DNA from 2 places in the Agarivorans sediminis genome. Region 2 is predicted to be linked to the other one. Evidence: predicted binding sites of a transcription regulator. Region 2 holds the regulator's gene; the other holds the start of a gene.
What was found. The regulator MetJ, encoded in region 2, represses methionine synthesis genes. The targets are predictions, from matches to a motif close to TAGACGTCTAGACGTCTA.

Region 1: a site for MetJ is predicted at 12,020-12,037, ahead of metF (methylenetetrahydrofolate reductase). Genes of this name have one in related genera too.

Annotation. Positions count from the first base shown of each region.
Region 1 covers NZ_CP096670.1:456,986-471,845, reverse strand. The annotation lists gene argH (argininosuccinate lyase) at 1-1,077, opposite strand, end outside; gene M0C34_RS02185 (argininosuccinate synthase) at 1,162-2,367, opposite strand; gene M0C34_RS02180 (ornithine carbamoyltransferase) at 2,410-3,324, opposite strand; gene argB (acetylglutamate kinase) at 3,334-4,110, opposite strand; gene argC (N-acetyl-gamma-glutamyl-phosphate reductase) at 4,121-5,131, opposite strand; gene ppc (phosphoenolpyruvate carboxylase) at 5,544-8,183, shown strand; gene M0C34_RS02160 (hypothetical protein) at 8,336-9,589, shown strand; gene M0C34_RS02155 (hypothetical protein) at 10,163-10,372, opposite strand; gene M0C34_RS02150 (hypothetical protein) at 10,493-10,912, shown strand; gene metF (methylenetetrahydrofolate reductase) at 11,095-11,997, opposite strand; gene greB (transcription elongation factor GreB) at 12,254-12,748, opposite strand; gene M0C34_RS02135 (substrate-binding domain-containing protein) at 12,819-13,841, opposite strand; gene M0C34_RS02130 (glycoside hydrolase family 9 protein) at 14,107-14,860, opposite strand, start outside.
Region 2 covers NZ_CP096670.1:4,060,838-4,075,697, reverse strand. The annotation lists gene M0C34_RS18645 (ABC transporter substrate-binding protein) at 189-1,376, shown strand; gene M0C34_RS18640 (branched-chain amino acid ABC transporter permease) at 1,475-2,344, shown strand; gene M0C34_RS18635 (branched-chain amino acid ABC transporter permease) at 2,349-3,320, shown strand; gene M0C34_RS18630 (ABC transporter ATP-binding protein) at 3,317-4,099, shown strand; gene M0C34_RS18625 (ABC transporter ATP-binding protein) at 4,103-4,825, shown strand; gene M0C34_RS18620 (aspartate/glutamate racemase family protein) at 4,832-5,527, shown strand; gene aguA (agmatine deiminase) at 5,594-6,685, opposite strand; gene M0C34_RS18610 (APC family permease) at 6,688-8,085, opposite strand; gene aguB (N-carbamoylputrescine amidase) at 8,090-8,971, opposite strand; gene M0C34_RS18600 (LysR family transcriptional regulator) at 9,077-9,970, shown strand; gene M0C34_RS18595 (DUF2059 domain-containing protein) at 10,137-10,604, shown strand; gene M0C34_RS18590 (VanZ family protein) at 10,728-10,988, opposite strand; gene M0C34_RS18585 (DUF2999 family protein) at 11,350-11,601, shown strand; gene M0C34_RS18580 (DEAD/DEAH box helicase) at 11,856-13,142, shown strand; gene metJ (met regulon transcriptional regulator MetJ) at 13,233-13,532, opposite strand; gene metB (cystathionine gamma-synthase) at 13,686-14,843, shown strand.

The DNA.
Region 1 (14,860 bases), 1.0 Mb from region 2:
GGCTTCGGTGGTGGTTTCTTCGTGCACGTCCATATCATCGAGAACCAGTTCAGCCATTGCTAAACAGTCGCCCCAGGTATCTAGCGCATCAAACAAACCTTCTTTATCTTCTTGCATATCTTTGTTGTAAGCCAGCGGTAGCGCTTTTAAGGTCATCATAATGCCTGACAACGCACCGTATACTCGGCCGGTTTTCCCTCGGATAAGCTCTAAAGCATCAGGGTTTTTCTTTTGTGGCATCAATGATGAACCAGAGGTCACCTGATCAGACAAATCTAAGAACGCTGACTCGCCAGAATTATAGAAGATGAGATCTTCAGCCATGCGTGACAAGTGAATCATGCTGATAGACGCGGTAGAGATAAGTTCAACTACATGGTCACGGTCTGAAACGGAATCTAAGCTGTTACGGGTGGCACGGCGAAAACCCAAATCTTTGGCTATTTGCTGGCGATCCATTGGATAAGCTGTTCCAGCTAATGCGCCACACCCCAAGGGGGAAACATCTAAGCGACTTAAAGCATCTTGTAGTCGAGAGTAATCTCGCTCAAACATTTCTACATAGGCCATTGCCCAGTGAGAAAAGGTGACTGGCTGGGCACGTTGCAGGTGAGTATAACCTGGCAAAACCGTATCTTGCTGCTGACGGGCAAACTTAACCAATTTTTGTTGTAGTTTGTCTAGGTGCTCAAGCAATTCAATACCCTGACTCTTACACCACAGTTTCAAGTCAGTGGCGACTTGGTCATTGCGGCTACGGCCAGTGTGCAACTTTTTACCTAAGTCACCCACTCGCTGGATAAGTTGAATCTCTACCCAAGAGTGAATATCTTCAGCATCACTACCTAAAATTTGTTGCGGGTTTTCAGCAACTTGTTTACCCAAATCCAATAAAGCCGATTCTAAACGCGCTTGCTCGTCGGCGTTAATCACACCTACGCTCAGCAAGGCCTTCGACCATGCAATTGACCCAGTTATGTCTTGCTCCGCTAAACGATAATCAAAACGTAACGAATCATTAAACTGCTTAAATCTGGTATCTGCAGCTTGGCTAAAACGCCCACCCCACAATGCCATTTTACTCTCCATTTATTATTGCAAAAACCCCAGTGCGTCGCGCAGCTGAGGTCTCAGTATTTCCTGCTTATACTTCGGCCAAGCTTATTTGCTATTTAAAGCACGGATCCGGCTGGCTAGAGAGTATAAACGAATAAAGCCTTCAGCGTGCTTTTGATCGTACACTTGATCTTCACCAAATGTTGCAAACTCTTCTGAGTACAAGCTATTCGGTGAACGTTTTTGTACAGCCATTGCTTGGCCTTTGTATAACTTAACAACCACTTCGCCGTTGGCGTCGCTCGCCATCGCTTCAGAAGCAGCAAGTAAAGAAGTACATAGCGGGGTAAACCAACGACCGTCATAGACTAAGTGCGCCATTTCTTGGCCTACTTTTTCACGCCAAACACGTGAAGTTTTGTCTAATACGAGTTCTTCAATGGCACGCAGTGCAGCAACAATTACTGTTCCGCCTGGTGTTTCATAACAACCACGCGACTTCATACCAACGGTACGGTTTTCAGTAATATCGATACGACCCACACCATGGGCTGCAGCAATTTGGTTTAGCTTCATCACTACTTGGTAAGGGCTTAATGCTTCATCGTTTACCGCAATAACTCGACCATTTTCAACTTTAAGACTGACATATTCAGGCTCATTAGGCGCATCAACGGGATCGGCAGTCAGTGTCCAAACACCCTTACTAGGCTCGTTCCATGGGTCTTCAAGCTCGCCACCTTCATGAGAAATGTGCCAAGCATTGGCGTCGCGGCTATAAATTTTAGTCGCAGAAGCCGTCGTCTCGATGTTGCGCTCAGCTAAGTAATCTAGCAGGTCTTCACGGCTTTCCATGTCCCACTCACGCCAAGGCGCAATCACTGTTAACTCTGGCGCTAGCGCAGCAAAACAGCTTTCGAAACGAATTTGGTCATTACCTTTACCAGTACAACCATGACATACCGCATCAGCACCCACTTTACGAGCAACTTCAACCTGCGCTTTTGCAATAATTGGACGCGCCATTGAAGTACCTAACAAGTAAGTTCCTTCATAGACTGCGCCGGTAGCAATAGTCGGGTAGATGTAGTCTGCTACAAACTCTTCTTTTAGGTCGACGATGTAACATTCAGATGCACCAGAAGCTAAGGCTTTTTCTTCTAAGCCAACTAACTCTTCTTCACCTTGGCCTACATCGGCACAAAAAGCCACGATTTCACAATTGTTATAGGTTTCTTTTAACCAAGGGATGATGGCCGAAGTATCAAGGCCGCCGGAGTATGCTAATACAACTTTTTTAATGTCTGACATTGTTAAATTCCTTGTTTAACTCAGCGCTTAGCTGAATTTCCACTAACTTAATAAACTAACTAAAACGGCATTTTGCGCGTGCATACGGTTCTCAGCTTGATCGAAAATCAAAGACTGAGGCCCATCCATCACTTCCGAAGTAATCTCCAACTCGCGGTGAGCGGGCTGGCAATGCAATACATGGTTAATACCACATTGTTGCATTAAATGCTGATTGATTTGATAAGCCATGAACTTATCTTTTACTGATTGTAGCGGCGTATCATCGCCCATCGACACCCAAGTATCACCATACACTACATCATAGCCTTTGATATCTTCTACGCTGTTAGTCACCACAATCTTACCACCATGATGCTTAGCCAATTGTTGCGCTTTTTGCACCACTTGTGCATCAGGGCTAGAACCTAAGGGACATACCGCCGCCACTTCCATGCCTAAAATAGCGCCGCCTAATAGCAAAGAATGAGTCACATTATTACCATCCCCCAAATAAGCTAATTTAACTTTGCTTAAATCTGAGTATTGCTCACTAATGGTTTGAAAGTCAGCAAGCCCTTGACAAGGATGGTACAAATCACACAAAGAGTTAATGATAGGCACGGACGAATGCTCGCGTAATGTTTGCAGCGTTTTGTGCGAGAATACTCGCGCCACAATGGCATCAGCCCAACGGGTAATATTTGAAGCAAAATCTTTAACACTTTCTCGCTCGCCCATCGCACCATTTTGCTGGTCGAGATAAACCGCGTGACCACCCAATCGATTAATGCCGATATCGAACGTCACACGCGTTCGTAGAGACGGTTTCTCAAACAGGGTTACCACACTTTTACCCGCTAGTGTTTGCCCGTAATCTGCCGGTGTTTTTTTGATTTTAGCGGCTAGTTCTAATAAGCCTAAAATTTGTTCTTGAGTTAAGTCCTGCAAGCTCAGCAGGTGTTTAAAATCACTCATATTCATTCCTTAAACGGTAACCTGAGTCCCTACCGACTCGCCATTATATGTTTGTCCAGCTAGCAGGCTAGCTAGGCGCACAGGATCTTTCCATGATGCTAACGCGACTGGTGTTTGTAAAAAAGCAGCGGCTTCTAGTGCGGCATTTACTTTTACCGTCATGCCGTCGGTAATGACTCCATCAGCAATCATTTTTTCAGCCAATTCGCTATTCAACTGCGCGACTAACTGTTTGTTTTGGTCAAGCACACCGGCAACATCAGACAGCAATACCAATTGACCTTGCAACAATTTACATACTGCAAGTGCCGCTTGGTCGGCATTAACATTGTAAAGTTCACCGTCTTTGCCAATGCCAATTGAGCTCATTACTGGCACATGACCAAGTTCAATCAAGCTAGTGAGTAACGCGGGGTTACCCACTGATGCCTCACCCACATGCCCCAAACGCGGGTCCATTTGTTCTACGTGACACGAACCCGCATCGCTTAAACACAAACCCACTGCCGACAAACCCGCTTTTAAAGCTTGAGCCAACAGCAGTTTATTACTGGTGCCCGCTAGAGCCCCTACTACATAGGGGATTTGCTCTTTAGGTGTTACCCGTAAACCGTCTAACTTTTCAGAGACAAAGCCAGTTTTAGCCAGCACGTCTTCAACCACCACCCCACCACCATGCACTAATACGATGGGTTGGCTGACCTGCTGTAAAGCAGCAAACAAGTTATCTAAGGCTTGCGCATTATTCAATACCGCGCCGCCTAATTTAATGACCAATGGTTTCATTTTTGAATCCTTAAATTAGCGATTCGGTAACAGCAAAGCCATTACGAATATTTAAACACTGTATGGCTTGGCTAGCCGCGCCTTTCAGTAAGTTATCTTCGGCAGAGACCACAATCAAGTCATCACCTTGCTGTTGCCAAGCTAGATCAATAAATGGCGTGTGCTCAACGTTACTAATAGAAGGCCATTCGCCATCTAACAGGCGAACAATATTTTGCCCAGCGTAGGCTTGTTGGTAAGCCTGATTAACTTGCTCTTCAGTCGTACCCGCTTTTAAACAAACATTAATGGTGGCCAGAATACCTCGTTTAAAATTACCTAAATGTGGAGTAAAAATAACTGGATGGCCTAAATGAGTGGCAATCTCTGGTTGATGACGATGATTAAATACGCCATAAGGACTTAAACTGACTTCGCAGAACGAACTGCCGAATGAGGCTTTACGCCCTGCACCACTCACACCACTGGTTGCATTAATAATGGCTTTACTGTTTGTGTCAATCAAGCCTGCTTCTGCCAAAGGCTTTAGCGCTGTTAACGAGGCGGTTGGATAACAGCCGGCCACTGCGACTAAATCCGTGAGCTTGATTTGCTCGGCATTCCATTCAGCTAAACCGTATACCGCTTGTTCCAATAACTCGGGAAATTGATGAGTAAACCCGTAGTATTTTTCGTAAAATTCCGCACTTTCAACTCGGAAGGCACCCGATAAATCGAATACCTGACAGCCAGCGCCTAATAAGGCACTCGCTAAGTCATGACTCACTTCGTGGGCGGTGGCGAGTAATACAATGTCAATATCGGCAAAAGTGCTGGCAATATCAGCCACTATTAGCGGCTGAACTGGGGCATCAACTACACCTCGGAGTTTACCGTGCAAGCTAGATAAGGCCTTGCCTGCGTCTAAGCTACGTTCTGAGACAAACAAACCAGCAAGCGCCAATTTTGGGTGTCGACTCACATAGCCCGCCAACTCAGCACCGGTATAACCACTTGCTCCGATAATTGCAGCCTTTAACATTGTTTCCTGTTTCCTTGAAATCGATGGCATATTAGTTTTTTTAGAAGCGTTTTTTACTCATTAGCTGAACAAAAAGTCACTTTTTAAGCAGTAACAAAAACACCGCGCTTCTAGTATAAGCGGAGCATACCACAAGCAATTCTTTATGCAATAATAATGAATTTTTATTTATTATTTGGTGTCGACGTCACCACATACAATATAAAATGATTATTTGCAGTACACTCTTTTACAGCAATACTCTACCAGTAGTGTGTAGAGTTATCTCAATCCAAGCCTGATTCTCTGTAATTTAATTACAGGTTTTTTGACTATATGGCTGGCCTTAGGTATGTTTTGGGTCGTAGACTTGGATGATTTAGTAAAAAAATTTCAATAAACGCTAGCAAACGCAATCAGTGAAGGAATAAGAATGAGCCAGAATATGCCTCAGGAAATCAACGCGTCGTTACGAGGAAACGTAAACTTACTCGGACAACTGCTTGGAAATACGATCAAAAGCCATATGGGTGAAGCGTTCTTAGAAAAAGTAGAGACGATTCGCCAGCTAGCTAAAGCCTCTCGCAATAATGACGACCAAGCTCGTGAGCAGCTATTAGAACTATTGCGTAATCTTAGCGATGACGAACTACTGCCGGTTACTCGTGCATTTAGTCAGTTTCTCAACTTGGCCAATATTGCCGAGCAATTTCATACGGTATCGAGAAATTGCGAAGGTAGCACTTGCGCTCAAGATCCGATTGACTTGGTATTCCAAAAGCTAAAACAAGAAAACCTCAGTGAAGCTGAGATTCACCATGCGGTAGCCCAGCTTAATATCGAATTGGTATTAACTGCTCACCCAACCGAGGTAACGCGTCGTACCTTAATCAATAAACACGTGAGTATTAATAACTGTTTAGATTGGTTAGAGCTCGACTTACCAGAGCGTGAGCGTGAAAACTTACTAGGCCGCTTGGAACAATTGATTAACCAAGCTTGGCACACCGACGAAATCCGTCAACAACGCCCGACTCCGGTCGATGAAGCTAAATGGGGCTTCGCGGTTATCGAGAACTCACTATGGCAAGCAGTACCAGAATTTGTTCGCCAGCTAGACAAAAAGCTCGCTAAACATTTTGATATGCGCTTAGCACTAGACTGCGCTCCTGTCGTGTTTTCATCCTGGATGGGCGGCGACCGTGATGGCAACCCGTTTGTTACCGCTAAGGTTACCGAAGAAGTGTTGCTTTCAAGCCGCTGGGTAGCGGTAGATTTGTATTTGAAAGAAATACAAATTTTAGTTAGTGAGCTGTCGATGAGTGACGCCAATGAAGCGCTATTAGAACAAACCGGCGATCAGAGCGAACCTTATCGTGCACTATTAAAAGTGTTGCGCAGCGAGCTACAAGAAACCCATGATTACCTCACTGCTAAATTAAAAGGCCAATATACCGAAGCGCGCGATATTATTACCAATACCGAGCAATTACGTGAGCCGCTAGAGCTTTGTTACTACTCGCTACAAGATTGTGGCATGGGCATTATTGCCGATGGTACCTTGCTTGACCTACTGCGCCGTATTGCTTGCTTTGGTATTAACTTACTGCGCTTGGACATTCGCCAAGATAGTGGTCGCCACGAAGAAGTGTTTTCTGAAATCACCCGTTACCTAGGCATGGGTGACTATGCTCACTGGAACGAAACCGACAAACAGCATTTCTTATTACAAGAATTAAACTCTAAGCGTCCCTTATTCCCTCGCGATTGGGAGCCCAGTGAAGCAGTACAGGAAGTTCTGGATACTTGCGCCATTATTGCTAAGCAAGAACGCGAAGCACTCGGTATCTACATCATTTCGATGGCGAGTGAGCCATCTGACGTATTAGCAGTACAACTGTTATTACAAGAAGCCGGTTGCCCCTTCCGCTTACCGGTCGCGCCATTATTTGAAACCTTAGATGATTTGAATAACGCACCAGCCACCATGAGTAAGCTATTGTCGGTAGACTGGTACCGTGGCTACATCTCGGGTCAGCAACATGTCATGATTGGCTATTCAGATTCAGCCAAAGACGCCGGCGTATTAGCAGCATCATGGGCACAATATCGTGCTCAAGAGGCTCTAGTGTCGATCTGTGAAGGACACCAAGTAAACCTCACCTTGTTCCATGGACGTGGCGGTACGATTGGTCGTGGCGGCGCTCCTGCGCATGCGGCCCTACTCTCGCAACCACCGGGCTCTTTAAAAGGTGGCTTACGTGTGACCGAGCAAGGTGAAATGATCCGTTTCAAATTCGGTTTGCCTAAAGTCGCTTTAGACAGCTTAAATTTATACGCCAGTGCTGTGCTTGAAGCCAACTTAGTGCCACCAGTTGAGCCAAAGCAAGAATGGCGAGAAGTAATGGATCAAATCGCTGAAAATTCTTGTGATGCCTACCGCGGCGTAGTGTGGGGCGAAGAAGACTTTGTACCTTACTTCCGCTCGGCAACACCTGAGCGAGAGTTGGCTAAGTTACCCTTAGGGAGTCGCCCAGCTAAACGTCGCCAAGATGGCGGTGTAGAAAGCCTGCGCGCAATTCCTTGGATTTTCTCATGGAGCCAAAACCGCTTATTGCTACCAGCATGGTTAGGTAGTGGTTCGGCCTTTGAAAGCCTGATTGAGCAAGGCAAAGCCGATTTACTTCAAGAGATGCGCACCTGGCCATTTTTTGATAATCGCTTAGCAATGCTTGAAATGGTCTTCATGAAAGCGGATACCTGGCTATCAAAAATCTATGATGACCGTTTAGTAGAACCTGAGCTACAGGTACTAGGTGAGAAACTGCGCGCGGATCTAGAAAGATCTCGAGCGGCAATTTTGTCATTAGCACCTGAGCATCGCTTATTAGCAAACCAAGCTTGGGTTGTTGAATCGATTAACTTGCGTAACCCTTACATTGACCCACTACATGTACTGCAGGTAGAGCTACTGAATCGTTCTCGTGCCAGTGAAGAGTTATGCCCAGTGGTTGACCAAGCCTTAATGGTGAGCATTGCCGGTATCGCAGCGGGTATGCGTAATACAGGTTAAGCCAGTACTCACTTAAGTGTAAACAACCCCGCTCTTGCGGGGTTGTTCGTTTTTAAACTAGGTAAAATACAGCACAAGGCTATAAAATTAGCATGGTCTTGCGCAACAATGCCATTTAGCCAAATGGCTCATTGATAGTTAGGATGTCTTCAATGCAACAATTTAAGGGATGGTTGTTTCTCGCCTCGTTATTGCTCTATCTGCTGTACGCCTTTGGCCTTATCGGTATTGGCTTCGCTACGATAGTCGCTTGGGGAGCTGCGGTCGTTTATCTCCCCCAACTCAGTCGCCCCATTAGAGTTCAAGCAGGCTGCTTACTGACAATAGGCATCGCATTGTTAGTATTTGCGGCAAGCCAAGATACTTGGTTAAGCGCAACAGACATTCTATCTATTAACTTGCCCTTACTTGCGATGTTTAGCGCGGTATCATTCCTGGCTCTGGCTAACCCCGAAAATCAACAAGACCCCTTACCAAGCGGTAAACGCAGTATTGCCACCACCGCGTTAGGGGTCAACCTACTTGGCGCCATTATTAACTTATCTATCGTTTTTATCGTTGGTGATCGCTTGGCCAAACAACAACCTCTGAGTAATGCCCAACAAAAAGTATTGATGCGTTGCTTTTGCGCCGCCGCTTGGTGGTCTCCCTTTTTCATTGCCACTGCAGTGTCGATAACTTATGCCCCCGGCATGCAGTGGCTAGATGTATTACTACCGGGCGCACTAATGGCCTTAATCGCCTTAGCGTTTACCATCACCGAAGTATCATTGCGCAATAAAGACAACTTTGCAGGTTATCCGGTTCGCCGAGAAAGCTTAACTATCCCTTTAGTGCTCGCGATAACCGTAATCAGCTTGCATTTTGCCTTTCCTGAATTCAGCATTATTTTAATGATAACTTGCTTAGCTCCGATGGCAGCGCTGGCTTTTTCTAAAGGCAAATCAAAAGTACTGGTTGCACGCCAATTTATCACTCACCGTCTGTCCAATGTAGGTAGTCAATACGTCTTGTTTTTAGCGGCGGGGGTATTTTCAGCGGGGATTAAAGCCTTATTGTTGGCTTATCCCGACACACTAAGCCTGCACAATGTAAGCTTTAACCACCAAACCTTTGCGGTGGTGCTAGCAATGATGATAGTGGCCTGTATGTTAGGCATTCATCCGGTGATTAGTATTTCTTTAGCCAGCCCTTTGCTATTGCCACTTAACCCAGAGCCAAGCCAGTTGGGCTTTTTGTTTCTGAGTTCTTGGGCGATATCTACCGGCAGTAGCCCCCTGTCGGGTGTAGGCTTAACCATGATTGGTCGTTACCAGTTTAGCACTCAGCAGATCCTGAAGAACAACTGGTATTACGCGGTAATCATGTGGTTAATATGCTCTGGGGTAAACGCCTTGCTCATGTAACAAGGTCGGCAATATGATTGCTCGTTTACAATAAAGAGCGTTCATTTGCTTTAAATTCGTAGTTGGGCATTCGCGGTCTATCTCATTTATGCCCCGAAGTTTGTCAACTTGATGCTGTTTTCGCTTGGCTGCTGTATCGGATTTCGCCTCTCGGCGACGTCATTTTTCTTTGGCGACCAAAGAAAAATGAAGCAAAAAGAAAGGTCGCCCTGCATTATCTTTACCCTTCATTGCTCAGTGGCAAGCGCGCCTGCGCAACTAGCTACGCTCAAACAGTGCTCGGCCTAGACCGCTTGCCACTTCCGCGACTCGGCGATAATGAAGGGAAGGGGCAAGGGAAAGCTGGCATATCCCTGCCCCATATTAGGCAGATAGTCCAATAACACCTTAAAAAACGGCCTTCACCCTTAGCAAAACTAATCGTTTTACTAAGTGCTTCTGCAATGCTTTTTAGAGGAAAACTTGTCGAAAACTGAACGTTTATCACTGCGGGCCATCATCGAACTAAAGAACTTATAATGGGGTGGCCAAATTTAGTTGACCATTACAGTGCTTAACTAAATGACGATAAAGTCAAAACCCACACGGCCCAGCTTCATAAACCACACAAAGATGACTAGCCAAGTCTTTGTATTTTCTGATAAGTTTGTTGATAGAACGAATATTGGTGGGAATGGTGCCATGGAATACAGGCTCATCTCTCGAGTTATCAACACAATAAGCGACATCAGTGGTTTCTTTGTGAACATCTAGTCCAATGAAAAACGTGCTAGATGTAGCCATGTCGATCTCCTGTTCTGTTAAGACTTTGCATCTAACAGTGTGGCTCTAGTTTGACTACCCCACGATAAACGCAGGAGGTCGGTACTTTCACTGGGGGAGCATTATGTCTAGGGTTCAAGGATGATTTCGGAAAACTTTTCATGGTCTCAGAGTACTTATCTAAAATACAATTCTATCGATTATGATCTTCATAACGATTTTGATTTCATTGAAATGAATTATATGATTGAAAATCAATCAGTTACTCTTAAGTGGAAAAGAGGTGCTGGAAATTGGGTAAATCAAAATCAACCTAATTTCATTGTTCTAAATATATCGAATGTATCTCAGTTTGAATTTAAGCCAAGAGATTCTGAAATACCTTTCACAGAAGATGATTGCTTAGAAAGTTTTGGTTTTATATCAGGTGATGATTGGTGCGATGGTCAATTCTGGGTTGATAAAGCACCAGATGATAGCTGGCTTTGGTCATTTATTTTTCAGTCTGGAGCTGAAATTATAATTGGGGCTAAATCAGCTATTGTGAAAATTGCCCCCTAATTGGACGTTAACTCCAACTGTTCCATACTCCCGCTAATCGGAAACACCTTTGAACAAGTGAATGCCCTAACAAGCTTGTGTCCAACAGTTTGTTAGGAAGTAATCATAATTTATTGCCTATCAACTACAGGTACAAAAACCTAGCATTGCTAGGCTTTTATAAGGTTTAGTAGGATTAACAACTAAGCAGGCACCGTTTCCGCTGGGCGAACCCCCAGAGTATGACAAATAGCATAGGAAAGTTCAGAACGGTTAAGCGTATAAAAGTGAAAATCTTTAACCCCTTCTCGTGATAACACCTTAACCATCTCAATCGCCACACTAGCGCCCACCAAATTGCGGGTAGTTTGGTCATTGTCCAAACCAGCAAATTGGCCATGTAACCACTGCGGCACCTTTACATTAGCAAAAGAAGCAAACTTCTTTAAGGTGTTGTAATTTGACACCGGCAAAATACCGGGAATAATTTCACCTTCTATGCCCACCGCTGCGCAACGGTCACGAAAACGTAAATAGCTTTCAACATCAAAGAAAAACTGCGTAATAGCTTGGTTTGCTCCGGCGTCCATCTTACGTTTTAAGGCCAACAAATCCGCTTGGGCACTTTTGGCTTCCGGATGCACTTCAGGATAAGCGGCCACTGAAATATCAAAATCAGCCTCTTGTTTAAGCAAGCTGACTAAATCGCTAGCATACATCGCAGGCTTTGCAGAACCTTGCGGTAAATCGCCCCTTAAAGCGACGATGTTACGAATACCACTATTCCAGTAATCCCGAGCAATTTGACGCAGCTCATCAGGCCTTGAGTCGATACAGGTTAAATGTGGGGCTGCAGCTAAACCGGTTCGGTCTTTGATCGCTTTAATCACATTATGGGTTCGGTCACGGGTGCCAGAATTAGCACCATAAGTGACGGATACAAATTTTGGCTTCAAGGTTTGCAAGCGTTCGATGGACGCCCACAAAGTTTGCTCCATGCTTTCGGTAGTCGGCGGGAAAAATTCAAACGACACATTAATATCGCGATTAAGCTCACTTAAGCTTTGATTGAGTGTTTCGATCTGTTGTGCGTGGTGAAATCCCATTACCTTCTCCATTAAAGACTGATAGACGTCTATACCGCTAGATAGTAACTCTGTGTTAATTTAAGTCAACCAGCTTCATGTTGTTGATAACATAAAGTGAATTAATTTCAATAAGGGGAAATTATATGCCTATCGCTGAGTATACGGCTAAATATGAGATTGACGCTAAAGCGAACCACGATTAACAAGCTAAAGATAATGTAAGGTCCACCATCGGCCTTATGGCGTCAGTTTAAATGGTAGGGCTAGTAATCAATTAGCAGGCTGGTTTAGCCTTGAAAGGCGTGTATTGAATCGCCGTTACCCACCACTCTTTAAGCCCCGTTGGCGTTGTCACAAATACATCATCATCGACTTGCTTGCCAATCAAAGCTCTAGCCATGGGTGAGTCTATCGTTATGTAGCCAAGCTTGGGATCTATTTCATCGGTACCCACGATGCGATATTGCACTACCTCACCCGCTTCGTTTTCCAGCTCTACCCAAGCGCCAAAGAACACTTTGCCATTTTGCTGGGGGTAATGATCAACAATCTCTAAGGCGTCTAGGCGTTTATTTAAAAAACGTAAGCGAGAATCAATCCGGCGTAGTTCACGCTTACCTTCTTTGTATTCAGCATTCTCTGAACGATCGCCCAAGGCGGCCGCTTCAGATACCGCTTGGGTGACTTCTGGGCGTTTTACTTTCCAAAGATATTTAAGCTCTTTGTCTAATTTATGCCAGCCCGCACGGGTAATAAGATTGGTTTTCATACGCATTCTACTATTCTGCCTAAGCCGCCAATTATAAACGACTTAGGCAGTAAAATGATAAAGCAATAAGCTAAATATGTGGCTTGGTGGTTTCGCGTTTAACTAACTCAACGGGAGGAAGCCTAAAGCTATTGCTATCACCACCATTAAGCATATCTAACATCGTTAATGCCGCCGCATACCCGGTATCGAAAATAGGTTGGCGAACCGTGGTTAATGGTGGGATAAAGAATGCTGCACTAGGCACATCGTCAAACCCAATCACCGAAATGCGTTCTGGTACCGGTCGTTTTGCTTGATATAGCGCCTGCATAGCACCAAATGCGGTTAAGTCATTTGCCGCAAAAATAGCCGTATATTGCCTTTTGTTGGCCAATAAACGTTGTACCGCCTCAAAACCACCTTTTTCAGTAAAATCACCTTGCTCTATTAACGCAAGCTTGACCGGTAAACCAGCATGCTCCATCGCTTGCGTATACCCTTCTAAACGCTGCTGGGCATCAGGGTGCCCTGCCGGCCCCTTAATATGAGCAATTTCTCGATGCCCTAATTGAATAAGGTGATTGGTAGCCATATAAGCTCCCACCGAGTTTTCAATTTTAATCGAGCGTAAACGCGCCGCTTCAAGATCTCGACCTAACGCGACTATTGGCTTTTTCTTTGCGTACTCAATAACTTGAGAATCGCTCAAACCACCAGTCACTATAATAATACCATCAACCGAGCGTGATAAGAGTAGTTGCATCGACTCCATTTCTTCTTCGGTATTCCAGTGGCCAGTAACAATGATGTGCGAATAGCCTTGAGCTAATAACACTTCTTCAATCCCGCGTAGAATAGAAGAATAGAATGGGCTATCGGGATGCTGTACCAGTACTCCTATAGTCATCGTTCGACTACTGGCACTGGCCCCTGTTTGCTGACCAGGCTTATAGCCTAGCTCAGCCATGGCGGATTGAATTTGCTTTCTCTTGGAATCTGAAACATAAGTGGTTTGATTCATAAATCGAGATACAGTACTGGGCGAAACGCCCGCTAATGCAGCCACATCATAAACAGTAGAGCGTTGATCTGATTTGCTTTTATCTTTCACAGTAATTCTCTGAAATCTTGATCGAGTTACCATTTTATCCCTCATTACACCCAATACAGAAGCCATTGAGCAGTCAAGGAATAAACCCCTTTGCTCAACTATATACTGCTACTTAGCTAAGAACTTGCTTTGAGTAAAATTATGCATGAGAACGCCGTAGCAGATCACATATTCGAATAGCAAAGCCCTTATCTGAGTAGCTTTTTTGTGGTGCAAATAGTAAAGGCCGACATAAGCCGACCTACTTTTTACAACAACCGTGTCGCTATTTCGTTAACGCTTTTTCATCTAAAGCGCTTGTTACCCATACCAACGGCGCATTCCAGTTAATGGTAATCTCGTTTAATGTCCATGCTCCAATCTCGTCGGCAAAACAAGTTTGAGCAATACAATTACCCTCTAAGGTTGCAGCGACTGGGTCACTAAAACTAATAGAGTTTGGGCCACCCGATAACGCGCCTGGTGCTGGAACGGGTGATTTCTCATCAGCTTGGTGCGCCCAAAAACGGTGATGTGGGTTTTTCAATGGGTTACCACCGTAACCTGTGATGTAAGATTGATCCATTGGGTTACGCCCAAGCAGGTAATCCATACCATGCGCCAGCGTTTGCATGTAATGTGTCTCACCCGTGTAATCAGCGGCATAAGTGAGAAATATTCCGCGGTTAACAATATTTGAGTTTGAACCCCAAGGATATTGCTCAGCAGTGTAAGGGATATGGTAACCCTCTTGAGATAACTGCTTAGAGTATGCATCTGCTGTAGCAATGATATTAGCGCGAGCTTTATCACGTGTTGCTTGATCGAGTTTACTAGGTACTAAGGCTAAGCTTAGGGTACCTGCCGAACTCAAATCCTGCCAAAATAAATCACCACTTGCGGTTTCATCGCCAACTGGCGCCGCCAAAAATGCCGGAGAAGCTTTTAAAGCAGTCAAGTATTGTTGCTCACCAGTGCTAATAAATAACTCTGCCGCAGCCCAATAAAACTCATCGGCTAACTCAAGGTCACCGTAAGGA
Region 2 (14,860 bases):
GATTTCGAAAACTCATAACGAGAAGCTAAGTATGGCATGTGGCTTGCTTGTTAACAATCGATATGATTAATCGTTAACAATACTTTATTCATTGTTAACAATCATTGTGTTTCAAGGAATATAAAGAACCATCACTTTTTTGTTGTTTAGATTTAACCATTAATGTGTGCCTAAAAGGAGTTCATACAATGCAATATCGTAATTATATAAAGTACGGCCTGCTAGCGAGTGCTATCAGTATGACTTGTTCAACCATCGCTTTTGCCGCTAATCCAGTACTTAAAGTTGGCTTTGTCGGAGTAACATCAGGCCCTGCAGCAGCTTGGGGTATTTCTAATCAGCGTTCAATGGAAACGCGCGCAGATTGGATCAACGAAACAGGTGGTTACACCATTGGAGGCACCACTTACGACATCGAGATTGTTGCCTTTGATGACCAGAAAGATCCTAAGCGCTCAATTGCTGGTATGGAGAAAATGGCGCAAGAAGGTATTCATTATGTGGTGGGACCGAACGTAGATGATGGCGCCGCGGCAGTGCGCCCAGTGGCTGAGCAAAAGGGCATTATGTATTTCCCTTACGCTTTCCCTAAGTCGCTATATACCAAACCAGCTTCTAATGCAGTACTAGGCATGGTGGCCAACTACCAGTCTGGCCCCGCGATTTACCAGTACCTGATCGACGAGAAAGGCATCAAAAAAGTCGCCTTTGTTGCAGCCAACGAGTCAGACCCCTTAAGTCAGCGTGATGGCGGTGTTGCAGCGGCTAAAGCACTTGGTTTAGAGGTGGTGTCTAGCAGTGTGACTTATCAGGTGGATACCACCGATTTTACCCCAGTGTTGCTGCCGGTGATTAAGTCTCGACCTGAGCTGTTGGTATTATCGGGTGTGTCGCCAGCAAATGCACCGCAGTTAATTCGTTCAGCGCGTGAGTTGGGCTATACCGGGCTTATTTCAACGGAAACGGCTCAAGATGCTAACGTTTTGAAAGAAGGTGCGGGCAAACTTGCCGACGGTTTTATTTCAGTGGGTGGTGCGTCAACGCCTGAGCTAGCGTCAGATAAAATGCGTGAGTTTGTAGAGCGTTACACCAAGAAATTTGGTGAGTATAACGATGAGTCAAACACTAAGGTTTATGCGCTTGAGTACATCCTTGAAACGCTAAAAGCTAACCCCGCAGCGATGAAAGACGTAGCGGCGTTCCAAGCAACGATGGATACCTTTGAAGCGCCTAACCCTTACATGGTGGGTGATGCCAAGTTGAGCTATGTGGGTATGTCTTCATTTGGTCAAAAACGCCAAGTAGCGGTACCACTCGTGGTCAATGTTTATCGTGATGGCCAATTTGAAACCTTGTTTGTAGCCACTGTTGATTAAATCAAAGGTGGCAGCTATATAGCGGCTGCCACCGATGCTTGGCGACTCATACTGAGAAGCCAAGCATTCTATAGAGAATGCTTTGTGAAGGGTTAGTTATGGAACAGATTGTCGTTAATGGTCTTTATCTTGGAGCGCAATATGCCTTGATTGCGCTAGGCCTAACACTGATTTTTTCGTTGATGAACGTACTCAATTTTGCCCATGGGCAAATGTATGTGTTAGGTGGCTTTGTTACCTACACCATCGTGGTGCAGTTTGAATTGCCTTTCTTAGTGGGCTTAATTTTGTCAGCCGTTACCCTTGCGGTGGTGGGGGGCTTAATAGAGAAATTCTTATTTCGGCCAGTGATTAAGAAATCCAAACGCGATGAGAGCTCCATGCTACTGGCTGCGGGTATCGCCTTCTTTCTCGACGCGGTCATCTTGTTAAGTTTTGGAGAAAAACAGCGCGGTGTTCCCAAAATAATCGACGGGGTGTTTAACTGGGACTTTCGCATCATCATGCCCTACGACCGAATAGTGATTGGCTTAATTGCTATTGCGATGATCGTGGTGTTTATCATATTTATGCAATATTCCAAACCTGGCCGCGCCATGCGGGCCTTGGCACAGGATAAAGTTGCCGCCCAATTAATGGGGGTGAACGTTGATCGCTACCAAATGATTGGCTTCGCTTTAGGTGCCAGCTTGGCCGGTGTGGTGGGTGGCTTATTGGTTACTATCACCGGTATTAACCTTGGCATGGGCGGGCCCGCTTCAATTAAAGCGTTCATGATGATCATGATTGGCGGGGCTGGGGTTATCTCTGGGGCGATCGCCGGCGGTTTTATCTTAGGCATGTTAGAAAGTGTTGGTTTGTCGGTGTTATCGGAATATGGCGATATCACTTATTTGGTGATTTTTGCATCGTTGATGATCTTTTTAGCCATTCGCCCACAAGGGCTAATGGGCAAACCATGGGGCTAATAGTATGAACAAAAAAATGGTGTTTCGAATAGCGCTTTTTTTGCTCGCGGTTTACTTACTGGTTCCGTTAGTGATTACGTTAACTGGGCGCAGCGATTTTTATTACACGCTCACTTCAGTGGCTTTGTTGTCGATTGCATCGGCGGGGGTATGGTTAACCTTTTATATTGGCCGGATAAATATTGGCCAAGGGGCTTATGCTTTAGCCGGTGGCTATGTATCGGCTATTTTAGTGACCCAAGCAGGGCTTAACTTTTGGCTTAGCTTGCCTTTAGCTGGGCTATTTTGTGCCGTATTATCGGTATTTATCGGGCTGCCGATTTTAAGGTTACGCGGCGTGTATTTTGCCATGGTGACGTTAGTGTTAACCGAAGTGATGCGCCTAACGGCTTTGGCATTACCTGTGACACAAGGTGCCAAGGGTATTACTTCTATTCCGCTACCTAAGGCGGTAGAAATTTTCGGCATTACCCTGATCCCCGATTTTGCTAGCCTAGACAATCCTAAAATTGCGTTCTACCTGATGGCTGTGACCCTCATGATCATCGCTTACGCGGTAGTGTGGCGCTTGGTTAACTCGCGTTTGGGGCATCTGTGTCGCTCATTGCAGCAAAATGAAGAGTTATCGGCCTCTATTGGTGTAAATACCGCTTACTTGCGGATTGTAACCTATTCAATATCGTCCTTTTTTGGCGGCATTGCTGGGGCGAGTTTTGTTGCCATTTCGCAATCAATTTACCCTTCATCTTTCCAAGTCGCCGACAGTGTTAACTTCATGTTGAACTGTTTCTTGGGGGGCTTAGGTTATGTATTTGGGCCGATGTTAGGCACTTTAATGTTGTACTTCGGTTGGGATTTATTATTTACCGCTGGTAAGTATCAAATGCTGATTTTTTCTAGCCTACTGATCATTTTGATGTTGGTGTTACCCAACGGCGTATTTAGTCTGCTGGAACGAAAAAAGGAGCGCTTATGACAGCCCTATTAGAACTGCATGGAGTGACTAAACGATTTGGTGGCTTAACTGCGGTGAATAACATTAGCTTCTCAGTAGAGAAGGGCGAGATATTGTCGGTAATAGGTCCTAACGGGGCGGGTAAGTCGACCTTATTTCAGCTGATTTCATCATTTTTGAGCACCAGCAGTGGCGAAGTGTTATTAAAAGGTGAGCGAATTAATAACCTCGCACCGCACATTGTTGCTCGTAAAGGGGTGGTTCGTACTTTTCAAGAAACCACGGTGTTTCGCTCAATGACGGTGCGCGAAAACATTATTGCGGCGCATCACTTACGCTCCAAAGCCTCCTTATTCGGCTTTTTTCTCGGCAGTGCGGCGGCCCGCAGTGACGAACGCATATTTGCTGAGTCAGCCGATAAAATTATCGAATTTTTAGAGATGCAGGCAATTAGCGGCGAGCTAGCGTCAAATTTACCGCAAGGCCATTTACGCGCTTTAGGCATGGCCATCGGCTTGGCCACTGATCCCGCTATTTTACTGCTAGATGAACCATTTGCAGGCATGAACCACGACGAAACCATGAAAATGGTCAGCTTGGTGAAGCGCCTAAGAGACGAACGGCAAGTCACGGTATTGCTGGTAGAACATGACATGCCGGCAGTCATGAAAATATCAGATAGGCTGATTGTGATTAATTTTGGCGAGAAAATTGCCGAAGGCACACCTAGCGAAATTCAAAATAACCCCAAAGTCATCGAGGCTTACTTGGGCTCAGAAGATGCAGCTATCGGGATGTAAGCTATGACCGAAATACTTCGTTTTGACAATGTAGAACTTTATTACGATCACGTTTATGCCCTAAAAGGGGTATCGATTAATTTGCATCAAGGTGAAACCGTGGCGCTTATTGGGGCCAATGGTGCGGGGAAATCCTCTATCTTGCGAGCCATCACCGGTTTAACTGACATTAAGTCGGGGGCTATTCACTATCTAGGTGAGCGTCTCGATGGCACTTCTGCACCCGATATTGTGAAAAAGGGCATTGCCATGGTGCCAGAAGGGCGACGGGTTTTCCCGTTAATGTCGATTAAAGACAATTTATTGATGGGGGCATTTACCCGGAATGACAAAGCCGGTATTGCCGACACGCTCGACAGTGTTTTAGAGCGTTTTCCCAGGCTGCGTGAGCGTTACCAGCAGCAGGCTAGTACTCTATCAGGGGGCGAGCAGCAAATGATGGTGATTGGTCGAGCCCTGATGGCAAAACCTAAAGTGTTATTGCTCGATGAGCCTAGCTTAGGTATTGCGCCCAAGTTAGTACAAGACATTGCTCGCTCTATTGTCGCTATCTCTAGGGACCAAGACGTAAGTGTATTGTTGGTAGAGCAAAATAGTCGCATGGCGATGTCTATTTCCAATCGCACCTATGCCTTATCTACCGGCTCGGTAGTGCTTGAAGGGCAGTCCAGTGAGTTGATGAATGATCAGCGGATTAAAGCCGCTTATCTCGGCGGAGAGGTGTAACCAACGATGCGAATTCTGGTAGTTAATCCTAATACCTCAGCGGCCATGACCGACAAAATCGCCCTGTCAGCCAAGCAGATTGCGGCGACTGGCACTGATATTATTGCAGTGCATTCGCAACATGGACCTGCGTCTATAGAAGGTTATTACGACGAAGCCTTAAGCATTCCCGGTATGTTAGCGGCGATTCAGGCAGTGGTGAATTACGATGCCATTGTGATTGCGTGCTTTGATGATACCGGCTTGGATGCCGTGCGCTGCTTGACCGATAAACCGGTGCTTGGCATTGGTGAAGCGGCTTGTCATGTGGCGTCGATGCTGGCTAATAAGTTTTCGGTGGTCACCACCTTGGCCCGCTCGGTACCAGCATTAGAGCATAATTTGCTGGGCTATGGTATGGACAGAAAATGCGTGAAAGTGCGCTCATCTGAAGTCGCGGTATTAGAGCTTGAAGAGAATAATCCTGCAGCCTTGTCAAAAATTTCTAGCGAAATTGAACAGGCCATTATTCAAGATCGCGCCGAAGCAATTGTATTAGGTTGTGCAGGTATGACCGATTTAGCCAACGCTTTGTCTATAAAATACGGTTTACCAGTGTTAGATGGAGTGTCTTGTGCGGTGTCGTTATGTGAAAGCTTGGTGCGTTTAGGAGTGAATACTTCCCGTTTAGGTGGTTATTCACCGGCGGTGGATAAGTACTGAAACAAGATAAACCAAGCCAAGCGGCATTGACTTGGTTTATCTTTCACGAGGTGTTTGTCTGCGAAGTTAGACGCTAGGCACTTGTTGGGTAATGCAATGAATATTGCCGCCACCCAGTAAGATTTCACGCGCCGTCACTCCCACTACCTTATGCTCAGGAAATGCCTCAATCAACACATTTTTGGCCAATTCATCGTTAGCTTCATCTAGTAGAGGAAACACCACTAAGCCATTGCTTATCAGGAAGTTGGCGTAAGACGCCGCTAATCGCTCACCGGCCTCACGTTGCATGCCCTCGGTTTGGTCTATTCCCGCCGCTTCCTCTTCACTCATATAAAGAGGGCCAGGCATGGGGAGTTTATATATTTTTAGCGCACGGCCCTTGGCATCGCGTTCATTACTGAGCTGTTTATACGCGGCTTGGCTAATGGCATATTGCGGGTCGCTGGGATCATCACAGCAAGTGAGAGCTACTTCTCCGGGCTTAATTACATGCATGATATTGTCTACATGCCCATTGGTTTCGTCGTTATATAAGCCCTTGTCTAGCCAGATGATTTTCTCTATACCCAAATAGCTTTTTAGATTCTCTTCTATTTGTTGCTGAGACAAATCAGGGTTTCTGCTGGGGTGAAGCAAGCATTCTTTGGTGGTATATAAGGTGCCGTCACCGTCAGTGTGAATGGCTCCGCCTTCTAATACAAAGGGGGCTTTGTAGCTAGCGTCTCCAGTGATATTGAGCATCTTCTCGGCCACCGCATCATCTAGATCCCAAGGGAAATAAAGGCCATCAACTAAGCCGCCCCACGCATTAAATTGCCAACTAATACCGCGGCGCTCGCCTCCTTGATTAACCACGTAAGTAGCGCCAATGTCGCGCATCCAGCTGTCGTTATAAGACATCTCAATCACTTTGATATGTGCTGGCAACTGGGCCCGCGCATTAGCGTATTGGCTTTGTTCAACCAACATTACCACTGGCGTAGCTTGGGCAATCGTTATTGCTACCTCTACAAAAGCGTGTTGGGCAAACTTGCCGCTATAGCGCCAGTTATTGCTGCGTAATGGCCATGACATCCACACTTCGCTTTGTGGCTGGTGTTCACCGGGCATATAAAAACCGGCACTGGCAGGTACCTCTTCGATGATTCTGCTCATGCTTAAGCTCCTGTTTCGCTGGCCAGATTCAGTGGGCTACTTTGTCGTTTCGCTCGTAGCAGTAGCAGCTCACCAAGGGCAATGGTGGCTAGCACGCCGCTTAATACCGGAATGGTATATTGCCAATCGATAGTGCCGAAAATGATATCTGGGAAGATAAATAGCACCACCGCTTGTAAGATAACGAGGAAACAAATAACGGTCATCGCTAGCTGCACTTTAAGCCCGCCCGGTATTTTAAATGGCCGGGCTGTTGCTGGATCGTTAATACGCAGCTTTAAGTAAGCAGGGAACATCAATAAGTAAGGTAATAGGAAGATGCAGCTTGAAAAGGCAAACATCGACCAGAACAACTCATCATTGGTGTTAGCAAAAAAAGTGTAGATGAAAATAACGGCAGTAGAAACTAACCCTGTGATGATGTTCGCACCTACCGGGGTGGCGTATTTAGCAGAGCTTTTTGCCACAATGTTAGGTAACTCACCGTCTTTAGCTGACTGCGCAGCAGCGCGGCTAGAACCCATGGTCCAGCTCACCATATTGCCAATAAAGGTCAGTAGGGTCACAACGCCTAGCGCATAGGTCATAAATATACCTAGCGGACCATTGCCAAACAGTACTTTAAGGGCATCAATAATGCCTGCTACTAAGCCCACTTCTTCAACCGGCAGTGCCATTAGTATGCCCAAGGTGCCAATAATGTAGAGAAAGGCCGTAATTGCAATGGCTAAGAACACCACCTTGGGAATTTGTTTTACGTCTTTCATTTCTTTAGTCATGGTGGCGACCAATTCAAAGCCCATTAAATTGAAGACTAACGCAGGAAGAAATGCCGCTCCGGAATCAAAAGAAGGCATTACTGCCGCTAAGCTAAATTCGTTGGCAACACCATTTTTCATCGCATAAATAAAACCGCCTATGCCAAGCACCGAGATAATGAGCACTTTTAATACCGCACATACATTGGTAATTAGCACCCCCACATCAACTGAGATATTACATACCCACACGGTTAGCCAAGTCAGGCTTATGCAAATAAACACCTGAGCGCTAAGGGGTAAGTCTGGCGCAAATAGTTCTGAAAACATACCGGCAAATAAGATGTACACCGCGGGCATCCACAAGCCAACATTTATCCAGTAAAACCAGGTCGTTCTAATAGCCCAGCTGGAGCCAAAGGCTTTCTTTACCCAGTCGTAAATGCCTCCCTCTCCGGGGTAGGCGGCGCTGAGTTCTGAGGTGATCAAGCCATAAGGAATCACAAAAATAACTAAGATGAGTGTCCACCACCCTAGAGAACTTACGCCTATAGACGCTGACGCCGTTAAGGTGTCTACGACCAGTACCGCACATAAGCTAAACAATGCCAGTGGGGTTATGCCCATTTTTTTAGTTGTCATGCGTCTAATCCTTTAACTGACCATCTAGGGTTAATAAGTGTTGGTAATGCTCGGGGCGTCGATCTCTAAATAGCCCCCAAGCGCTGCGCTGAAACTCAATCTCGTCTAGATCAAACTGGTGTACGAGTACCTCTTGAGTATCGCGGCTGGCTTTAGCCAGTACTTCGCCGGTGTAATTGGCAATAAACGAAGACCCAAAGAAGGTGATTTGATGATCGCGAGACTTTGCTTGTTCGCAGCCAATTCGGTTAGAGGCTATCACTGGCACCTGATTGGCAGCGGCATGCCCCTGCATCACACATTGCCAATGCGGTTGAGAGTCTAGCTCTGGTTGGCTTGGCTCACTGCCAATAGCGGTTGGAAAAAATATTAACTCGGCACCTTGTAAGGCGAGGCTACGGGCGGTTTCTGGAAACCACTGATCCCAGCAAATACCAATGCCAACTTTGGCATAACGGGTGTTCCAAACCTTGAAGCCGGTATCGCCAGGGCTAAAGTAGTATTTCTCTAAATATCCATCACTATCGGGGATATGGGTTTTTCGATAAATGCCTAACAGCGAACCATCGGCATCAATCATCGCCAAAGAGTTAAATTTCACGTTGCCCGCTTTTTCAAACCAGCTGAAGGGCAACACCACTTCTAGCTCCTTGGCTAACTCAGAGAGCTTTTTAAAGGCCAAATTATCTTCTAAGTAACTGGCGAGCTTGTGATATGACTCTTCAATTTCAATACAAAAATATGGTGTTTCAAACAGTTCTTGAAGCAGGATGATTTGCGCGCCTTTGGCGGCGGCTTCTCTTACTAAATATTCTGCCTTGGCAAGATTTTCTTCTATGTTCCATGAACAAGACATTTGTGTGGCGGCTACAGTGACTTTTCTCATCCCAATTCCTATACGGGTGATGCAAACTATGGAACATTTTTATCTTAAAAAGGGTTATTATAAAAACGCTATTTTTTTATTTGTATATGAGAGATATCGATAACTGTGGACATAGATATAAATCAACTACGCCTGCTGGTGGTATTAGAAAGGGAAAGGCATTTATCTAAAGCCGCCCAAAAGCTGTTTATGAGCCAGTCAGCGGCTAGCCATATTTTGTCTAAACTGCGTCATCGTTTTGATAACCCGTTATTTATCAAAACCCGCACCGGCATGGAGCCAACACCGCTGGCTCAAGCCTTATTACCTGATATTGAAAAGGGCCTAAGTTCGATAGACATGGCCTTAGCCAAAATGAAGCCATTTAACCCCTTACTCGACGCCAAAACGTTTTACATTGGTGCTATCGACTACTTTGAGTTTTATGCACTGCCTAAATTGGGCAAAAAAATGGAGAACAGTGCACCCAATGCACGAATTGCGGTAGACATTCTTTCCGAAAACATCCAAATGGAGCGGGTAGAACAAGGCCGAATAGACCTGATGTTAGGGGTGGATACATTGCAAAATATGCCGCGTTATTATCACCGTTATCATTGGCTAAGCGATCCTTATGTGGGCATTGTGTCCAAACAACAGAGCAACTTTCCTGAAAAGTTTACCTTTAGAGACTTTGTAGAGACGCCACAGGTACACCTACCCTTAATTAACTCGGGTGCCGATCCCATCGACCGATGGCTACTGGCGCAGCACCAAGCTCGGCAGATTTCAATGACGGTGCAAAGCTATGCGGTGGGCGCAATGGTCACCGCCAATACCCGTAACTTAATGTGTGTGCCGCAACGGATTGCCAAAGAACTCGAACAAATGCTACCGGTACGCATCGTTGAGCTACCAGAGGGCATACCCGAGCTATCGTTAAGCATGTTTACTCATCAGTTATACGATAGCCAAGAGAGTGTTCAATGGTTAATCAAACAAATTCAGCAATGCACCTGACAAATTATTCATGCACTCATCACCGGGTTTTAGGTGAGTCTGGGTATCACGCTCCGGTAAATTGCGATTAAAATCACTTTAAAATGTGGACTATTGCCACTTGCTTGTTAATGTTAGTCAACGATTTATCAGTACTTTTCTCAGCACCCATATACAAGGATAGAAAGTGAACAAATATTTACTATTACCATTGATGGTTTTAACCTTTGTGGCGCCTACGATGGCTCAAGAAACGCCAATCGATGAGATGTTTAAGGTTATGAAGATGGACCAGCAGTTTGAGGGTGGATTCGAGGCCATGATGCCAACCATTGATCAGATGACCGCTCAATTTAGATTGGATAATGAGGGTAAGGAAGAGCTTAAGGGTATTTTTCGTGCTTGGTTTAATGAAGATATCGACCGTCCGAAAATCATTAATGATATGAAAGAGCTGTACACACAAACCTTTACTGATGATGAAATCATCGAGATTACAAAGTTTTACCAAACGCCAGTCGGTAAAAAATTCTTAGAAAATTCAGCCCACTTAATGCAGGTAGGTGCCCAAGTAGGCATGCAAGAGGCGCAATCTAAACAAGCGATGTTGATGGAACGAGTAAAACCTTTCTTGGAAAAGCACGGTATTAAATAGGCGATATGCCTCTGGCTCCCCACCTAGACTTAGGCGGCTTTTATATCTTACTTTAATAAGCCGCTAGTTGATGTTGGTATAGGTCCGACCGCCTTACAGTGCAAAGCACTGGGCTCAATCAGACTAAGCGATAGGCTTAGTTTCTCCCGGTGACAACGGTGACTTACTTTGCTGATTCGCATAGTAACGATTGATTAGAAAACAAGACATAGAAGCGATGGCTATGCCGAGCATGTCTGCCGAGGCGTCGATAAGGTCAAACGTGCGATGCGGTATAAATGCTTGGCTGAGCTCTTCACCAAGGGCAAATATAGTCACCAAAATAGCTCCCCAATAAAGCCGAACACTCGCAATGGCTAAAACGCGAAACTTCAGGGCGATCACCAAGATAAACGTGAGTGTGCCAAAAAGGCAAAAGTGGCCTAATTTGTCGCCATAAGGAAACGAGGCTACAAAGTTAAAAAAACACGCTAGAGCCGCCAGTATTCGCTAAATAAATAACCCACAAAATAAAGCCAAGAAAGACTGCTGCGAATACAGTGGCCAGTTTATTCATAATCAATCGCTAAAGAACAAGAAGACTTGCAAAGCAATATAACAGGCCGTTCAACTTGAGATAAGCGAATGATGCTGAATCATAGAGACTGCGTTAACCGGGTTAACAAGGTGGTGGTTGTCAGTGTCATCATATTCAGTCAAATGGTAGACTGCTCCCTTATTTTGTTTAGTGTTTAAAGGTAATGTGATGAACCCAATTATTGCAATGTTGAAAGAGAACAATATTAGTGACCAACAGATCGGCGAGGTGTTTCAAGCGCTGACAGACAATCCTCTTGCAGCAATGGCAACGATCTCTCAGTTGGGCTTACCTCAAGAAAAACTTCAACTTATGCTCGGCCAGGTGATGCAAAACCCCGCTTTGATTAAAGAAGCGGTAAACGAGTTAGGTTTAGATTTCTCGAAAGTTGAAGCCGCCAAAGAGCAGCTTCAGAAGTAAGTTTCATTGCTAGATAATCTGCAAGGGGCGTTTAGCGGTTATATATTACAGTCTTATCAGCCCGTTTTATCTTTAGCGTTGTAGATTGCTCGCTTAAGCCGAATCGACAACCCTTGGCTAGTTCTGTTGGTGTCAATGTTGCTGTGGCTGGCCGCACGATTAGCTAAAGCACTTGAGCCCTAAAAGCGTTCGACCACCGTTAAACAGCCTTGCTTAGACTGACGAAGCGGTGCTGCTGTAACCGAGGTTTTTCTATGTCATTTGAGTTACTAGGCTTGTGTAGTGCGCTGTTGAAAAGTGTTGCTGAACAAGGTTATACAAAACCAACACCGATCCAACTCGAAGCGATTCCGGCGGTACTGAGTCAACGTGATGTTATGGCGGTGGCACAAACGGGTACCGGTAAAACAGCGGGTTTTACCCTACCGATGGTACAGTTGTTATCTGGCGCTGCTAGCCCGAAGGCTAGCTCGGTTCGTGCACTTGTTATTACTCCCACTCGAGAACTTGCCACTCAAGTGCTCATGAATGTACAAAACTACAGCCGTCATATGAATATTCAATCAGCGGCGGTGATGGGGGGGGTGAGGATAGAACCGCAAATAACACAGTTGCAAGCGGGTGTAGATATCTTGGTTGCCACCCCTGGCCGTTTGATTGATCTATACAAGCAGCAAGCGATTCGCTTCGATCAGCTTGAGATCTTGGTGTTAGATGAAGCCGACCGTATGCTGGACTTAGGGTTTATCGACGAGATGAGCTACCTCCAAAGTGTACTGCCTAGCAAACGTCAAACCTTGATGTTTTCAGCGACCTTTTCAAAACAGATCAAATCGCTGGCGAGCGGTATGCTCAATAATCCGCTGTTGATTGAAGTTGCCGCCGCAAACAGCACGGTTGATTCGGTTAAGCAGCGTCTCCATCCGGTAGACAAAGCGCGTAAAAGTGAGCTGCTGATTCACCTTATTAAGCGTAATAATTGGCCTCAAGTGTTGGTGTTTAGTCGTACTAAACTGGGTGCTGACAGTTTAGCCTCTCAGCTTGAAACGGCTGGCATTAGTGCCGCTTCTATCCATGCTAACCGAACCCAACATGCTCGTACATTAGCTTTAGAAGGGTTTAGAGACGGCAGTGTTGCAGTGTTAGTTGCTACTGATATTGCTTCTCGAGGTATAGATGTTAGTCAACTGTCTTGTGTGATTAACGTCGATCTGCCCTATGTAGCAGAAGACTATGTGCACCGAATTGGTCGTACTGGTCGAGCTGGCAGCTTTGGTTTAGCGGTTTCACTGTTTAGTGAGGATGAAACTAAACAGTTGAGAGCAATAGAGCGCTTAACGGGCCTGAAGTTCAAACATGACATTGTCCCTGGCTTTGCGCCCAAGCCCAAACCGAAGCAAGCCGTGAATATATCGGATGATGATGACGAATATGGCAATTTTGAGCCAGACCCAGAACCGCAAGGCCGAGCTAAAGGGCGAGGAAGTCGTCAGCCCAAGGTGGCTAATCGCAGTGGCAAAAAACGACCGCGCAATAAATGACAACAAGCAGATTAAAGAAAGCAGCCGTAGTCTTAAGACTAAATTCATTGGCATGCAGTTAAAGCAAAGCCGCTCTAACAGCGGCTTTTTCTAATCTTCTTTATTGAGTTCTGCTAGGGCGGCCTTTTCTAAGGCCGGATCTGGCTTATCTTTTTGTAAGTCGGCATCATCGGGCAGGGGCTGACCAGTATAGGCATGTAAAAAAGCTTCGCAAAGCAATTCGCTATTGGTGGCGTGACGCAAGTTATTAATTTGTCTGCGGGTACGTTCATCAGTCAATATCTTTAAAACCTTAAGAGGTATAGATACTGTGATTTTCTTAACTTGTTCGCTTTTTTTACCGTGTTCAGCGTAAGGGCTGATCCACTCACCGTTCCATTCTGTCGACATACTACAATACACACTAAACCAAAGAGACCCTATTGTAACGGGGGAAAAGCCACTTAGCAATCCAACAGCAAAGACATTTAGACGTCTAGAAGTGTTGACGTCTTTTTTGCTGGTGGTAAAGTGGCAGGATAAATTGAGGGAGTAAATCAGCAAATGTCTTTAAAAGATCTTCAAGCAGCCACCATAGCAGTGCGCAGCGGTATTGAAAGTGATAGCCAGCACGGCGCAGTAGTTCCGCCCATTTATTTGTCGAGCAACTACAGCTTTGCTGATTTTAACCAGAAACGCCAATTTGATTACAGCCGCTCAGGCAACCCTACACGCCACATTTTGGCCGAAGCCATTGCCAATTTAGAGCATGGCGCGGGCGCGGTCATTACCAATACCGGTATGTCGGCGATTAACTTGGTTACAGCCTTATTAGAGCCGGGTGATTTACTGATTGCTCCTCATGATTGCTACGGCGGCAGTTACCGCTTATTTGATAGTCTGGCTAAGAAAAGTGCTTTTGAAGTGGCTTTTGTAGATCAAAATGATTCGTCAGCACTGGCTGAGCTATTAACCAAAAAACCTAAAATTGTTTGGCTAGAAACGCCAAGTAATCCTTTATTGCGAATTGTTGATATTAAGACTATTGCCGAGCAAGCACATGCTGTGGGGGCCTTGGTGGTGGTAGATAACACCTTCTTATCGCCAGCCCTGCAAACCCCTATTTTGTTAGGCGCAGATATTGTGGTGCATTCGGCCACTAAATACATAAATGGCCACTCTGACGTGGTGGCCGGAATGGTCGTAGCGGCCACTGATGAGTTAGCCGAGCAGCTAGCTTGGTGGGCTAATTGTTTGGGCTTAACTGGCTCTGCCTTTGATTCCTATCTCACCTTGCGTGGCTTACGGACTCTCAAGGCCAGAATGAATGTCCATCAGGAAAATGCACAAGCCATTGTGGCGTGTTTGCAGCAGCAAAGCGCTGTGGGCAACATTTATTATCCTGGTTTACCTGAGCACCCGGGCCATGCGCTAGCGCAAAGCCAGCAGCGTGGTTTTGGTGCTATGTTGAGTTTTGAATTGGCTTTAGATGAGAGCCAAATGGTGAAATTTTTGAAAGCGTTGCAGCTGTTTTCCTTGGCCGAGTCGTTAGGTGGAGTAGAGAGTTTAATCGCCCACCCTGCGACCATGACACATGCCGCCATGTCGAGTGACGCCTTGGCAGAGGCAGGGATTTCTAATCAGCTATTACGCGTGTCGGTGGGTTTAGAAGACGCCCAAGATTTAGTTAATGACTTACAGCAGGCCTTTGCCAAACTTTAAGTTTGGCTAAAAGTTGT